DNA from 2 places in the Claveliimonas sp. genome. Region 1 is predicted to be linked to the other one. Evidence: predicted binding sites of a transcription regulator. Region 1 holds the regulator's gene; the other holds the start of a gene.

Region 1 (8,169 bases):
AGATGAAAACTATTTTTACATAACTCCTTTATAATAAAATGGAATATAAGTAAAGAAGGACAGGGAAATCATGAAACGAAAGAATGTAGTATACTTTTTGGCGGCTGCCTGCATTGCCGGAGTGATAGGAGGATGCGGAAGTACGTCTGGATCCGGTTCATCTGACTCGTCGAAATGGCAGGAAATGGGCGAAGTGATTCCGATAACGAGGGAGAATGGATCAGGTACCAGAAGCAGCTTTGCAGAGGCACTTGGTCTGAATATAGAAGGGGTAGATGACCAGGATGAGATCACAGAATCTGCACAGACAGAGACATCCGGAGAAGATATGCTCCGTGCTGTTGCAGGAGAAAAGAATGGTATCGGCTATGTCACTTACAGTACGGATCTTCAGGAAGGGGATGGAGCAAAAGAAATTACGATAGATGGACAAAAAGCAGAGGATGAAACTATTGAAGAAGACAGCTATCCGCTTACACGAACGCTCTATCTTGCCCACACAAGTGAAGACAAGGATCTGGAAACAGATTTTATAAACTATGTGACGGGGAAGGGACAGGAAACCGTATCAGAGTTTTTTGTGCCCATAGGAGGTAAAGAGATTTTTTTATCTAATCAGGCATCCGGTACTTTAAAAATACACGGCTCCACAACTCTGGCACCGGTTATAGAGCAGTTGGCAGATGACTATGAGAAAGAAAATTCCAATGCACAGATTGAGGTGGAAGTATCAGATTCTTCAAAAGGAATTACAGATGTACTGACAGGAAAATGTGATATTGCTATGGTATCCCGGCAGCTGTATCAATATGAGACAGAAGTATTAGAAGCAGAAGCAGTTGCAAAAGACGGGATCCGTGTAATCGTAAATGAAAAAAATCCGACAGAAGATATTTCAATGGATACACTGGAGAAAATTTACACTGGAAAAATCAGTAAATGGGAAAATACACAAGAATAGAGGATGAAGAGAAATGGATAATGTATATATGAATCGAGAGTTATCTTGGCTGAAATTTAATGAAAGAGTGCTGGAGGAAGCGGAGAATAAAGAGGTCCCTTTGTGTGAAAGGCTCTCTTTTGCGTCTATCTATCAGACTAATCTGGATGAATTTTTTATGGTCCGGGTTGGTTCTTTGCAGGACCAAAGCCTTCTTGGCAAAAAAATCAAAGATAATAAGACCAATATGACTGCAAAGGAGCAGATTGAGGAAATTTTGAGAAGAGTTCATATATTAAATGAACGCCGTGACAAAGTTTATGAAGAACTGATGTCACGTCTGAAAGAGTGGGGATTTTCCCTTACGGATTTCAGAAGTATGGAAAAAAGCGAAAGTGAGTATATGGAAAGATATTTTGCCATGGAGATTGAGCCTTTAATATCACCTACCGTAGTAGGAAAGCGTCAGCCATTTCCGTTTCTTAGAAATAAAGAAATTTACGCGGTAGCTGTTTTGGAAACAAAGAGTAAGAAGCAGAGGATCGGTATCATTCCCTGTACAAATAGCATGGTAGAAAGGCTGATTGCAGTTCCGGACAGGTCAGGAACATATATGCTGGCTGAAGAACTGATTCTGCATTACATGCCGAGAGTTTTTAAAGGCTATCAGATCAGGGCCAAATCATTGATCCGCGTAACGAGAAATGCAGATATAGATGCTGACGCCTTATATGATGAAGATTTGGATTATAGGGAATTTATGGCAGATTTAATTAAAAAAAGAAAAAAACTTTCTCCGGTCCGGCTGGAACTGTCCAGGGAGATGGACGGAGATATCGTAGGTATTCTCTGTAAATACCTTGATTTAGAGGAAGCCAGAGTATTTCGTCAAAGCACACCCCTTGATCTGTCTTTTTCTTCTAAAATCCAGGATATGCTAAGAAAGAACCCGGAATTGTTTTTTGAAAAGCGCACGCCACAGAAATCTTCCTCTTTTGAAGATGGAAGAGGAATTATAGAGCAGATAAGAGAGTCGGATAAAATGCTTTCCTATCCCTATGAATCCATTCGTCCGTTCCTCCGGATGCTAAATGAGGCGGCAGAGGATGAAAACGTGATTTCCATTAAAATGACACTCTATCGTCTGGCAAAACAAAGTAAGGTTGTTGAGGCATTGGTGGAAGCAGCGGAAAACGGAAAAGAAGTTGTCGTTTTGGTAGAGCTGCGTGCCAGATTTGATGAGGAAAATAACATCGAATGGTCAAGACGTCTGGAAGAGGCAGGCTGTCAGGTGATCTATGGTCTGGAAGGCTATAAGGTGCACTCCAAACTCTGTCTCATCACGAGAAAAAATGAAGGAAAGATTGAATATATCACTCAGATCGGAACAGGAAATTACAATGAAAAGACCTCCAGACTGTATACAGACCTTTCTCTTATGACGGCAGATCCGGATATTGGCATGGAAGCATCAGCTGTATTCCAGGCGTTGTCAAAAGGTGAGACTGTGGAAAGTTCCAGTCACCTCTTAGTAGCGCCAAAATGCCTTCAGTCCCGGGTCCTGGAAATGATGGACGAAGAGATAAGGCAGGCAAAAGAAGGACAGCCGGCTTATATCGGATTAAAGTTAAATTCTTTGACAGATAAAAAAATTATTGATAAACTGATAGAAGCGTCGGAAGCAGGAGTGAAGATCGATATGGTGATTCGCGGTATCTGCTGTCTGGTTCCACAGGTAGAGGGAAAAACAGAAAATATCCGTGTCATCAGTATTGTCGGAAGATTTCTGGAACACTCCAGAATCTATATTTTCGGATGCGGCGAGCGGGCCAGATATTACATTGCCTCTGCAGATTTTATGACTCGGAATACTGTGCGCCGGGTAGAAGTGGCGGCGCCTGTGCAGCAGCAGAATCTGAAAGAACGACTTCAGGCTATGTTTGATCTTATGTTGAGGGACAATCAGAAGGCACGGCACGAAACGGCTGACGGCAGTTACCTTTTTGTTCGCATGGAGGATCCTGACACAGTTAAAGTAAACTCACAGGAATACTTTTATGAGGAGGCTTACGAAAAGGCAGGACAAATGTAAGATAAGAGTGGTGGTAGAATGATATGGAAACTCGGAGAGAGGCTGGAGCAGATTGAGACAGAAACATGGAAGGAGACAAGGCCTCCGGCTGTATTTCTCACTGATTCCAAAAATGCCCGCCGGGATTTGGAATTGGCAGGTATACAGTATGAAAATGAAATACAGACCAACAAGATAGGATTTTGTAAACTGGAAACACAGCAGGAATGCCTGGCGGGTACACTTTGTATCCCCAGGCTTTTGGACGTGCTTGGAAGCAGATACCGCATTTACTTTTTTGTGAATCAAGATCATGTTGTACTTGTAGATGATGAAGATTTTTCTATGAGGCTGATCCGAAGGATCAAAAGAAAAAAGACCCATCAAGGAGAAACAAAGGAACGGTTCATATATAATTTTATTGCTGAATTTATGAGCAGAGATCAGGAAATTTTGATGCAGTATGAGAAAATCCTTATGCGCATGGAAGAAGACGTCATGCAGGGGAAAATTGAAAATTTCCAGAGGGAACTGATGCCGATACGAAGAAAACTTCTGACACTTCGCGGCTATTATGATGAAATGATGGATATGGGAACAGAGCTTGAGGAAAATGAAAATGGATTTTTCGCCAAGAAACAGCTCAAATATTTCGGGACACTTTCCAATCGGGCAGACCGGCTGATGGGGAGGACTGCCCATTTGCTGGAATACGCACAGCAGGTGCGAGATCTGTATCAGGCACAGGTGGATGCAAAACAGAATAGTAATATGCAGTTTCTGACTGTGTTGTCCACCATTTTCTTCCCCCTCACCTTAATTACCGGATGGTACGGTATGAATTTTGAAAATATGCCGGAGCTGAAAAACGGATATCCCGGCGTTATTGCACTAAGTTTGATCGTTATTGTTGTCTGTATTTTAATCTTTAAAAAGAAAAAAATTCTCTGATTTTATTCCTGGGAGGCGAGAGCCTCCCATTTTTCATACAGTTCCTCCAATTCAGCAGCGATGTCAGCTTTTTCTCTGGCAAGTTCCTGACAGCGTATAGAATTGGTATATACTTCCTCCAGCGCCATCAGCTCATCAATCTGTCCGTCTCGTTCCTCCAGAGAAGTTATGCGTTCCTCTGTCTTCTTCAGATCATTCTGTCGTTTCCGTTCCCGTGCCTTTTCTTCTTTTTGCTCCTGCCAGCTTAACTTGGCTTCGGAGGCTGCTTCGGCAGCCGGGGCATTATCACAGGATGGAACTGACGCGTATGCGGCAGTCAATTCCTCCCGCTTTTCCAGATAATAGTCATAATTACCGATATAGTTGACAAATGTTTTGTTTACAAGTTCCAGGATCCTGGTGGCCGTTTGGTTAATGAAATATCGGTCATGGGACACATAGAGGACGGTGCCTTTGTAATTATTCAGAGCGTTTTCCAGAATTTCTTTGGAGGCGATATCCAGATGGTTGGTAGGCTCATCAAGAATGAGGAAATTTGCTTCCGAAAGCATAAGCTTTGCCAGGGAAACACGTCCCCTCTCTCCGCCGCTTAAATCTCCGATAAGCTTAAAAACATCATCCCCCGTGAAGAGGAAAGCAGCCAGCATATTGCGGATTTCCGTGTTTGTAAGAGAAGGATATGCATCTGAAATTTCTTCAAATATAGTTTTTTCCATATGAAGAACATGATGTTCCTGGTCATAGTATCCGATATGCACGTTTGTCCCAAGTGTAAAGCTTCCGCTGTCAGCAGGCAAAACCCGGTTCAGGATTTTAAGGAGGGTTGTCTTGCCGGTTCCGTTATCTCCGATTACCGCTACATGTTCGCCTCTTTTGATTTCAAAGCTGACATTTTCAAAAAGGGGCTGGGACGGAAAAGATTTGCTTAAGTGATCTACGGAAAGAACATCATTTCCGCTGACACAGGAAGGTTCCAGCACCAGATGGATATCTGTTCTTTGCTCCGCAGGCTTTTCTATGCGTTCCATTTTTTCCAGCATTTTTTCCCGGCTTTCTGCACGCTTGATTGACTTTTCCCTGTTAAAAGAGCGGAGCTTTTCGATCACGGCTTCCTGATGGCGGATCTCCTGCTGCTGATTGAGATACTCTTTCATCCTTGCTTCACGGATTTGCTGCTTTTTACGGGAGTAATCTGTGTAATTGCCAAGGTAGGTCATAATGGAACCCTGTTCAATTTCAATGACCTTTGTTACCACTCTATTGAGAAAATAGCGGTCATGGGAGACGATAAGCACGGCACCGGAATAATTCAGAAGATAAGTTTCCAGCCAGGAGATCGAATTAAGATCCAGATGGTTGGTAGGCTCATCTAAAAGAAGGACATCCGGTTTTGTAAGAAGAAGTTTGCCTAATGCTACACGTGTTTTTTGACCACCGGAAAGAGCGTCTACCGGTTTGGAGAATTCTTCTTCGTCAAAACCAAGCCCCTTGAGTACTCCCACAATTTCACTTTCGTAGGCATAGCCATTTTCACGTTCAAACCGGTCAGACAAACGGTGATAAGTATTCAGTCGCTCAGTAAGTTGTTCGCCCGCAAGGTTGGGAATTTCCTGTTCAATTCGGCGGATCTCTTTTTCCAGTGATATGATCTCCGCTTTGGCAGTGCGTACTTCTTCGTAAATAGTGTTTCCTCCGGAGAGATTCTGGTGCTGGGAAAGATAGCCAAGAGATTTTCCTTTCGATAAAGTAATGCTACCGCCGTCAAGTGGCAGTTCTCCCACAATCATTTTCAGTATTGTTGATTTTCCAGCTCCGTTGATCCCAACAAGTGCTGCTTTTTCATATTCTTCTATGTGAAAGGAGCCGTTTTTTACAATGACATCCTCACCAAATGCTTTTTCAATTGAATGACATGCTAGTATCATAAATATATACCTCCGGGACTATTATATCGGTGATTTGTGAAGGTGTCAATTTTCTGCAATTCTTTATATAAAATCTAATATTCCAAAGTTTTCCGAACAAAAATTTGACTTTGAACAAACAATTCTATATAATGTAGACAGAAAAAGATTGGGAAGGTGAAAAGAGTGGAAAGCAGAGAAATTTCGCAGGCAGTCATACGGAGGCTCCCAAGATATTACAGGTATTTAGGAGAACTGCTTGAAAATGGGGTGGAACGTATCTCTTCAAATGATCTGAGTAAGAGAATGCAGGTAACTGCATCCCAGATTCGGCAGGATTTAAATAATTTCGGCGGATTTGGCCAGCAGGGATATGGATATAATGTGAAATATCTTTATACAGAGATAGGAAAGATCCTCGGTTTGGAGGAAGAACATGGAATGATCATCATCGGGGCAGGAAATCTGGGTCATGCTCTGGCGAATCATGCAGGATTTGAAAAGCGGGGATTTGTATTAAAAGGCATTTTTGATGTTAATCCTACTTTAAAGGGAATGACAATTCGTGGAGTGCCTATTTATATGATGGATGAGCTGGAAGATTTTATGAAGAACAGTGATATTGAGATCGGAATCCTCACCATACCTAAGGCAAAGGCAATTGAAGTGGCAAATCAGCTGGTGGACTATGGGATAAAGGCGATTTGGAACTTTGCCCATACAGATCTGAATTTGCCGGATAACGTGATCGTGGAAAATGTACACTTATCGGAAAGTCTGATGAGATTATCCTATAATATCAGCCGTTACAACGAGGAACATAGGGCTGAAAAATAGCGGGGATATGACAGCGTGTGAAGTAAGCGTGTGCGAAAGGACAGGCTTTCTTTACACGCTTTTTCAATAGAAAACTTCGTTTCCTGTTGCGGATTCTTTGTTCTATATAAATAAAATAAATAAAAAGGGGGTTGACAGTATGAGATATTTGCCGGATGGAAGACAAATGAAGGCAGCGGATGGGTATACGATACGGGAGAAAAAAATGCCGTCTCTTATCCTGATGGAAAGGGCGGCAAGAACTTTTGTAGAAACGGTATGTGAAACAGATGCAGATCTGTCAGATGTATGTGTTGTATGCGGATCCGGAAATAATGGCGGAGATGGATTTGCTATCGCCAGACTTCTTCTGGAAAGAGGAGCGGGAGTATCAGCCTGTATGGTGGGAAACCCTGATCATTGTACCGAAGAGACAAAGAGGCAGATTCAGCTTTTCCGGGAGGCAGGAGGAACCATAGAGGAAGGTTTTACGGAGAGAAAATGCAGCCTGCTTATCGATGCCATATTCGGGGCAGGGCTTAGCAGGCGTGTGGAAGGGCATTACCTGGAATGTATTCAGGCGATGAACCGGTCAGAGGGGAAAAAAGTGGCAGTAGATGTACCCTCCGGAGTTTCCACATCTACCGGAGAGGTTGTAACCGACGCTTTCCGGGCAGAGCTGACAGTCAGTTTTCAGTGTGAAAAACTTGGCTGTGTACTTTATCCGGGGAAGGAGTTTGCCGGAGAAGTAAAGGTAACGGATATAGGAGTCGATGTCTCAGCGATGCCGGGGGACAGAGATGTAGCCTATGCGCTGGAGCAGGAGGATGCGGCGAAAATGCTGCCGAAGCGCAGAGAGGATTCTCATAAAGGGACTTATGGAAAGGTTCTTATTATCGCCGGAAGCAAAGGAATGGCCGGAGCAGCTTATCTGGGCGCACTGGCGGCCTATAAGACGGGGGCAGGTCTGGTACAGATCTATACGTCAGAGGATAACCGGGCTGTACTGCAGACGCTTCTTCCGGAGGCAATCGTTCGCTGTTATGATTTCTTTGACGAACGGGAACTTTTGCAGCTGCTGAAATGGGCGGATGTGGTGAGTATTGGTTCCGGGCTTGGAACCAGCGACAAATCACGGAGGATTTTACAGGCAACACTGGAAAATGTAGAGGTTCCCTGTGTTGTGGATGCGGACGGATTGAATCTTTTATCTGCGCACAGCCGCTATATGAAAAATCTTGTCCGTGGTCAGTTTATTTTTACTCCCCATATGAAAGAAATGTCCAGGATAACAAGGAAATCAGTGGAAGAACTTCGAAACAGCCGAATGGAAATATTAAAGCAGTTTGCCGGAGAATATGATGTTACATGTGTACTGAAAGATGCGCGCACGTGTATTTTCAGTCCCGGGGAGCATCCTTTTGTGAATTTGTCAGGAAATGCGGCTATGGCAAAGGCAGGAAGCGGAGATGTTCTTGCAGGTGTGA
Region 2 (8,169 bases), on a different contig from region 1:
ACATAATTTACACCTTATCTATTGGTCCGATCATGAATTAGTCTTCATCTGAAGTAATATATTTTGCAACGATCTCATCCAGTTTTCCGGATTCTTTCAGATCTGCGATCGCTCCGTTGATCTGCTCAAGCAGCTCTTCGTTATCCTTTGCCACAACAATCGCGTACTCTTCCTGTGTATATGCCTCATCCAGGATCTTTGTTCCTTCTGCGGACTCAACAAACTTCTTAGCCGGCTCACCGTCGATCACAACTGCATCGATCTTATCCTGTGTCAGAGCCTGCACTGCCTCAAATCCTTTGTTGTATCTTTCTACTGTAGCATCTTCGATATCAGATACATACATATCTCCTGTTGTTCCCAGCTGAACACCGATCTTCTTTCCTGCCAGATCGTCCGGTCCGGCAATCGTACTGTCCTCATTTACAATGATTACCTGTGTCGCTTCCGCATAAGTATCTGTAAAGTTGACTTCCTTCTCACGATCCGGATCCACCGTCATACCTGCTGCTCCGAAATCAGCTTTTCCGCTTGTTACAGCAGCAATGATAGAGTCAAATGCCATATCCTCGATCTTCAGCTCCATACCCAGCTCATCTGCAATTGCATTGGCAATATCCACATCGATTCCTACGATGTCCTGTCCTTCATAATATTCATAAGGCGGAAATTCCGCATTTGTTGCCATAACAAGAGTATCCTTTTCCTCTGTGCTGTCTCCGCCCTCTGATGATGAATCACTGCTGCCGCATGCTGCAAGACCGGCCACACATGCTGCTGCCAACATTACACTGATTACTTTTTTCCATTTCATATTCCTTTTCCTCCTGATTATCCCCATTTATTTTAATCATTTATGCGTATAAAAATTCAAGTCTAGTACATATTCTAACACGAAACCAAGAAAAAACAAGTATCTTTTTGGATTCTTATGCAATTATCAACTGAACCAGTGACACGATAATGATAATAGCACCCAGCGCTATCCGGTAATAACCGAATATTTTGAAATCATGCTGCTTGATATAACCCATCAAAAATTTAATTGCAACAACAGACAATCCAAAGGACACAAGACATCCCAAAGCAAGCATTCCCGCTTCTTTCGCTGTAAAGGACAGACCAAAATTCACCAGTTTCAAAAGACTTGCACCAAACATAGCCGGAATTGCAAGGAAAAAGGTAAATTCCGCTGCCGTACTTCTTGAAATTCCAATCATCAATGCCCCTACGATAGTAGCTCCTGATCTGGATGTTCCCGGAATAAGGGCAAGCATCTGAAATACACCGATCCAAAGCAGCATCTGCACAGATAACTCGGATATTTTAGTTACTTTTGGTCTCTGATGCTTATTTCTATTTTCCACAACAATAAACAGAACACCATATACGATCAGCATCACTGCCACAGGAAGCGGCTTATAGAAAACAGCATCCAGGTAGTCATTAAAAAGCACACCCACAATTCCTGCCGGGACAGAAGCGATCAGCACTTTGATCCACATCTGCCATGTCAGCATTTTCTGTTTCTGTGTCTTTCTCGGAGAAAATGGATTCAGCTTATGGAAATACAAAACTACAACTGCCATAATTGCCCCCAGCTGAATGACAACATTAAACATTTCCATAAAAGCATCACTTAAATCCGGCTTAAGAATATCTCCCACCAGAATCAGATGGCCGGTACTGCTGACCGGAAGCCACTCTGTAATACCTTCCACAATCCCAAGGATAATTACCTTAATCACATCTAACATTTTCGCTCTCCTCTTTCATTTTGTCATTTTCCGGCATCACACATCCCCATCCAGCACATATTTCTCGATAGCGGCGGCCACGCCTTCCTCATCATTTGACAGAGTCACTTCATCTGCTGCTGCCTTAGCCTCTTCTACTGCATTGCTCATTGCAATACCCAATCCGGCTTCCTGCAGCATAGCCGTATCGTTCCGTCCGTCTCCAAAGGCCATGATCTCTTCCCGTTCAATGCCAAGAATTTTTCCCAGCATCAAAATCCCTTTGCCTTTATTTACTCCTTTGGCATTTACTTCTATATTATTGCACAGCGCTCCTGTAATCTCAATATCCAGAATATGATCTTCTACTTCTTTCCAGGCTTTTTTACAATCCTCCTCCGAAGAAAAAATGGCCTGTACTTTATCGGTAGGCAGCTTCTTCCTGTTAAAAAGCTCTGTTACATTTTCAACGGGCCGACGCGTATTCAGTATGTATGCAGCCATGGGAACTCTTGGTACAAAGTCCCCCAGCCTATTAAGAGCGCTTTCTTCCGTATATCCCACTCCATTATAGTACACCTCCAGGAGTGCGTCATACTTTCCGCATATTTCCAATACCTTTTTCCCGTTTTCATAGGATACCTGATCCTCATAAAGGATACGTCCCTCCAAACTGTCCACGATCCGGGCACCATTTGCAGTAACTGCATACCTCACTCCCGGAAATTCCATAACCTCTTTTGGAATGCCGGAGAGAGGACGCCCTGTTGCAGGCAGAACAACAATGCCCTGTTCGATCGCTCTCCTTAAAACATCCTTTGTACGATCCGTCAGGACTTTATCGCTGGTAAGCAAAGTACCGTCCAGGTCGAGTGCGATCATCCTGATCTTTTTCCCCGTTTTCTTTCTGTCAGTGCTGCATTTTATCATATACGAGCAGTTCCTTTCCGTCTTTTGTAAAAATCAAAAGTTCTGTACTGATTCTATCCTGACTTCTTTCATATGCCTCATTTCCGAAGTCGATCATCTTGCCTACTACTTCCTCCTGTTTTGCCGGGGCAAACAAAACCAGATCCTTGGAAGGCACCATGAGCACAAGATCATCGTCCAGCTTCTCGGCACACACATTCCAGATGTGCTGCAGACACAGAGAGCTTGCTTCATGATGGCCGTCGGCTACAATGCCAAACCCTCCGTACCATGTATTTGACACTACAAATTCTATATCTCTTGCAAGGTTTTCACAGGCTGTATAGTAAAGCTGTTCTATGTCGAAGTCAGGAGGAAGCATATTGTCCTTAATGATTTCATATGCATCTTCCCCTCTCTGTATAACCAGCAAAACCGTCAGCTCTCCTGCAAAGGCGATCAGCGGCGTATCCTTTTGGGAAATGTTTTTCCCGTTCAGCGCATGGCTGTCTCTTAGTTCATACTTTACCCATGGATAAATTTTGTCTTTTATATTTTCCATAAGATAATGTTCTTCTTCATATTTCTTCATCTGTTTCCCCTCCGGTATGATAGATTTTTCATGTTTTATCATAACAAAATTTGCGTAATAAAGCAATTTGTTGTATAATAGATACGCACTCGCCGAAAGAAAGGATATGTATATGATTAGTACAAGATTAAAACGCATGCTGCGCGTCGGCCTGCTTGCCGGATGCATAACAGTCATGGGGTGTACGAGCATTCTGGTATACGCAGACCCTTCTACGGAAGAATTAGAAAAACAAACAGATGGATTAGAGAACGAATTAAATAATCTGAACAAAAAATTGAATACTCTTAGCGGCGAACTGGAAGATCTTTCCTCAAAGATGGAGGAAACCAGCTCCGCAATGAAAGTTACACAGGAAAAAATGAAAGAGGCACAGGCAAGAGGCGAGGAACAATATGAAGCAATGAAGCTTCGGATCAAATATATGTACGAGGCGGGAAATACAAGTTTTATTGAACTGCTTTGTTCAGCAGAAGATATGGCTGATTTCCTGAATAAGACTGACTTCATCCAAAATGTCAGCGAATACGACAGGGAAATGCTCCAGGAACTGGAGGATACCCAGAACGAAATCAAAAAAGAAGGTGACACCTTAAAGAAACAGCAGGAAGAACTGGCTGATATGCAGGAACAGGTAAATGCTACCCGCACTGAACTTGAAAATGAAATTTCTTCCAAATCCAGTGAATTGGAAAAATATAAGGATCAGCTGCAGGCAGCAAAAGAAGCCGAAGCCCTTCTTGCACAGCAGAAAGCCGCTGAAGAAGCCGCGCGTCAGGCGCAGCAGAATGCAGCTCAGGATGCCCAGCAGGGCTCTTCCGGATCAGGATCAGGAGGCTCCAACGTTTCCACCGATGGAAAGCAGAGCCTGGGGCGCTTTAAGATCACGCACTACTGCTCCTGCTTTTACTGTACCGGTTCCTGGGGCGGTTCTCATACAGCAAGCGGTACAGTTCCCACAGCCGGTCGTACAATTGCAGTAGATCCAAGTGTAATTCCTCTCGGTTCACAGGTCATCATCAATGGACATGTCTATACGGCGGAAGATACCGGCGGTGCGATTAAAGGAAACAAAATCGATATCTTTGTCAGTGACCATGCTACTGCTCTTGCATATGGTGTATATTATGCCGAGGTTTATCGTGCAAACTAAACCGTTCAGAAAAAGGATGCGTGTCCCGCAATTGACACGCATCCTTTTTACTCTTTTATAGCGTTTGGCTTTCCCCTATCAGCAATTTATTGATAATCCATAACATCGATCCACTGCATCAGAAAATCCTTTTCCAGCTCATTGTCTTTTGTAAGCTGTGCAGCTGCGACAATAGGCAGCCACTGCTGCACATACTGAACTGCTATATCTGACTTTCTGCAGAACATCTTAAGATACAGGTCTGCTGCCTTTTGATCCTTCAGGGCAAAAAGCAGATAACTCATTGCCGCGTCAGCGCTGGCATTTCCGATCGTTGCATGAGCCCAGTCTACAATTGACATCTTTCCATTTTTGCCTACAATAATATTACTTGGATTAAAGTCCCCGTGGCAAAGCTTATCATGCCTTGGCATGCTTTCAAGACGGGTAAGCAGTTCATATCTCTGGCTTGCATCCAGTTCTTTGATGCTGTTGATCTGCCGGCGCAGTTTATCTTTAATATTGGATAACATAGGCGCCTTCTTAGAATGTACTTTCACCTGAAGATCCACAAAATCCTCCATATATTTATCCAGATTCTGCGGATCTACTTTCATCATTTCCTCCAGAGTCTTCCCTTCTCTGTATTCAAAAAACAGTGCCCATTTTCCGTCTATATTTTCTACCTTCTGTAGCTTAGGTATATCCAGCCCACATTCTTCCACACGGGCATTTTCCAATGCTTCATTAAAAATATCTACCTTGGGGTGTTTTTCACTGAACAATTTGATAATACTGTCCTCACACTGATATACTTTCTTGTATGGACGTTCCACGATCAGTCTGCATTTTTCCATATCCATAAGCTTACCTCCTTTATAAGTGTTCCGTTTTCCTGTTATCTATATTATACTCCTGCCTTTTCTATTTTTAAATACATTTTGATATTTTTTTAACTTATTTTTCTATTTTATTTTTATTGTTATTTAATTAACATTTTCAAATATGTGCTATTTCCTTTTTCTACAAGAACCGGCATATACACGAACACCATAGAAAGAGGCGCACCCAGCCGGGCACACCTCTTTCTGTGAGAAAAACTTATGAGAAAAACTATTTGCCATAATAGCATTTAAGATAAATGTCTTTCATTTCTTTCATCAATGGATATCTTGGATTTGCTGCGGTACACTGGTCATTGAATGCCTGTTCTACCATTTCATCCAGCGTATCCAGGAAATACTTTTCATCGATGCCATATTCTTTAATCGATTTCTTAATACCGATCTTTTCTTTCAGATCTTCCAGTTTTGCAAGAAGGTTCTCGAATACTTCCTGATCTGTCTTGCCCTGACATCCTGCAAAACGTCCAAGCTCTGCATATCTTGCCAGCGCATGAGGATACTGATACTGTGAGAATGTTCCCATTCTGGTCGGAGCTTCCGCTGCATTGTAGCGCATAACTTCTGTCAGCAGCACTGCATTTGCGACTCCATGCGGCAGATGATGGAATGCACCAAGTTTATGAGCCATAGAATGGTTCAGTCCCAGGAAGGCATTTGCAAATGCCATACCTGCCATACAGGAAGCGTTTGCCATCATTTCACGGGCATGAGGATCATTTGCTCCATTTTCATATGCTGACGGCAGATTATCAAATACCATCTTAACTGCCTTCATCGCAATTCCGTCTGTATAGTCTGTTGCCATAATAGAAACATACGCTTCAATCGCATGAGTCATAACATCAATACCGGATGCGCTTGTCAGTCCCTTTGGCTGTGTCATCATATTATCTACATCTACAATCGCCATATTGGGCAGTAATTCATAATCAGCGATAGGCCATTTTACGCCTGTATCTGCATCTGTAATGATTGCAAACGGCGTCACCTCAGATCCGGTACCGGAAGATGTCGGAATCGCTACAAAGTAAGCTTTTTCTCCCATCTTCGGGAAGGTATATACTCTCTTACGGATATCCATGAAATCCATTGCCATATCTTCAAAGTTTGCTTCCGGATGTTCATACATTACCCACATGATCTTGGCAGCGTCCATTGCGGAACCGCCTCCTAAAGCGATGATCGTATCCGGCTCAAACTGTCTCATCTGCTCTGTACCTCTGCGTGCACACTGCAGTGTCGGGTCCGGTGCAACTTCGTAGAAGCATGTATGCTGGATTCCCATCTCATCTAATTTTTCTTCGATCGGAGCAACATAGCCATTCTTATAAAGGAATGTATCTGTAACGATGAATGCCTTTTTCTTGTGCATTACTGTTCCCAGCTCATCTAATGCAACTGGCATACATCCTTTCTTAAAGTAAACCTTTTCCGGTGTTCTGAACCAAAGCATATTTTCTCTCCTCTCGGCAACTGTCTTAATGTTGATCAGATGTTTTACTCCAACGTTCTCTGATACGGAGTTTCCGCCCCAGGAACCGCATCCAAGAGTAAGAGAAGGCGCCAGTTTAAAGTTATAAAGATCACCAATGCCACCCTGTGAAGAAGGTGTATTGATCAAAATACGGCATGTTTTCATTGCTGCTGCATGTTTTGCAATTTTTTCAGTCTCTGCCGGATGTACGTAAAGGGCTGCTGTATGTCCGTATCCACCGTCTGCAACAAGTCTTTCTGCCTTTGAAAGTGCTTCATCAAATGTTTTAGCCTTGTACATTGCAAGTACCGGCGAAAGTTTTTCATGTGCAAATTCCTCAGAAATATCAACAGATTCTACTTCACCGATCAGGATTTTTGTATTTTCCGGCACATCAACACCTGCCAGCTGTGCAATCTCATAAGCGCTTTTTCCAGGAATTTTATTATTCAGCGCACCATTGATAATGATAGTCTTGCGTACCTTATCCAGCTCTTCCCCTGGTTTCAGGAAGTAACATCCGCGGTATGCAAATTCTTTCTTCACTTCTTCATATACACTCTCCAGTACAGTTACTGACTGTTCCGAAGCACAGATCATACCATTGTCAAATGTTTTGGAATGGATGATAGAGTTTACTGCATTTCTGATATCTGCTGTATCATCAATAATGACTGGTGTATTTCCGGCGCCTACACCTAACGCCGGCTTTCCGGAGGAGTAGGCCGATTTTACCATTCCCGGTCCGCCTGTTGCCAGGATGATATCCGCATCCCTCATAACAGTGTTTGTAAGTTCCAGCGAAGGAGTATCAATCCATCCGATAATCCCTTCCGGAGCGCCTGCCTTTACAGCTGCCTCTAAAACAACCTTTGCCGCTGCAATCGTACAAGCTTTTGCTGCCGGATGAGGACTGATAATGATCGCATTTCTTGTTTTCAGACAGATCAATGTTTTAAAGATTGCTGTTGATGTCGGATTCGTTGTAGGAATAACTGCAGCGACAAGTCCGATCGGCTCTGCAATTTTCTTGATTCCGTATGCTTTATCTTCCTCGATCACGCCGCATGTTTTTGTATTTTTATATGCATTGTAAATATATTCTGCTGCGTAATGATTTTTGATAACCTTATCTTCTACAACGCCTCTCCCTGTTTCTTCCACTGCCTGTTTTGCAAGGGGAATACGCATTTTGTTTGCAGCCATTGCCGCTTCAAAGAAAATCTTATCTACCTGCTCCTGCGTATAGGTTGCAAAAATCTTCTGTGCCTCGCGCATTGCTTTCATCTTTGCTTCAAGGCTCTCTACGCTGTCTACGATTTCCGGTACCACCGCTTCTTCTTTCTTTTTAGCCATTTTCATATCCTCCGTGTAAATAGTCTTTCTTGCTTTTCTTTTCGATGGGTTTAGTATACCCAATC

What was found. Region 1 encodes Rex, which represses fermentation and respiration genes when NADH is low (regulators of the CRP and FNR family bind a similar motif). Its sites were predicted from a motif close to ATTGTTAANTANTTAACAAT; they were not measured.
Region 2: WJ238_RS07715 (aminoglycoside phosphotransferase family protein) is a predicted target of Rex. The motif match lies at 5,348-5,367, and genes of this name have one in related genera.

The regions. Positions count from the first base shown of each region.
Region 1 is NZ_JAYAZJ010000035.1:6,968-15,136, reverse strand. It holds gene WJ238_RS01640 (substrate-binding domain-containing protein) at 71-961, shown strand; gene ppk1 (polyphosphate kinase 1) at 975-3,032, shown strand; gene WJ238_RS01630 (magnesium transporter CorA family protein) at 3,051-3,962, shown strand; gene abc-f (ribosomal protection-like ABC-F family protein) at 3,965-5,887, opposite strand; gene WJ238_RS01620 (redox-sensing transcriptional repressor Rex) at 6,053-6,703, shown strand; gene WJ238_RS01615 (NAD(P)H-hydrate dehydratase) at 6,843-8,169, shown strand, end outside.
Region 2 is NZ_JAYAZJ010000082.1:26,155-34,323, forward strand. It holds gene WJ238_RS07685 (amino acid ABC transporter permease) at 1-4, opposite strand, end outside; gene WJ238_RS07690 (basic amino acid ABC transporter substrate-binding protein) at 38-814, opposite strand; gene WJ238_RS07695 (undecaprenyl-diphosphate phosphatase) at 930-1,757, opposite strand; gene WJ238_RS07700 (Cof-type HAD-IIB family hydrolase) at 1,794-2,666, opposite strand; gene WJ238_RS07705 (DUF1444 domain-containing protein) at 2,647-3,237, opposite strand; gene WJ238_RS07710 (3D domain-containing protein) at 3,350-4,390, shown strand; gene WJ238_RS07715 (aminoglycoside phosphotransferase family protein) at 4,477-5,232, opposite strand; gene adhE (bifunctional acetaldehyde-CoA/alcohol dehydrogenase) at 5,483-8,104, opposite strand.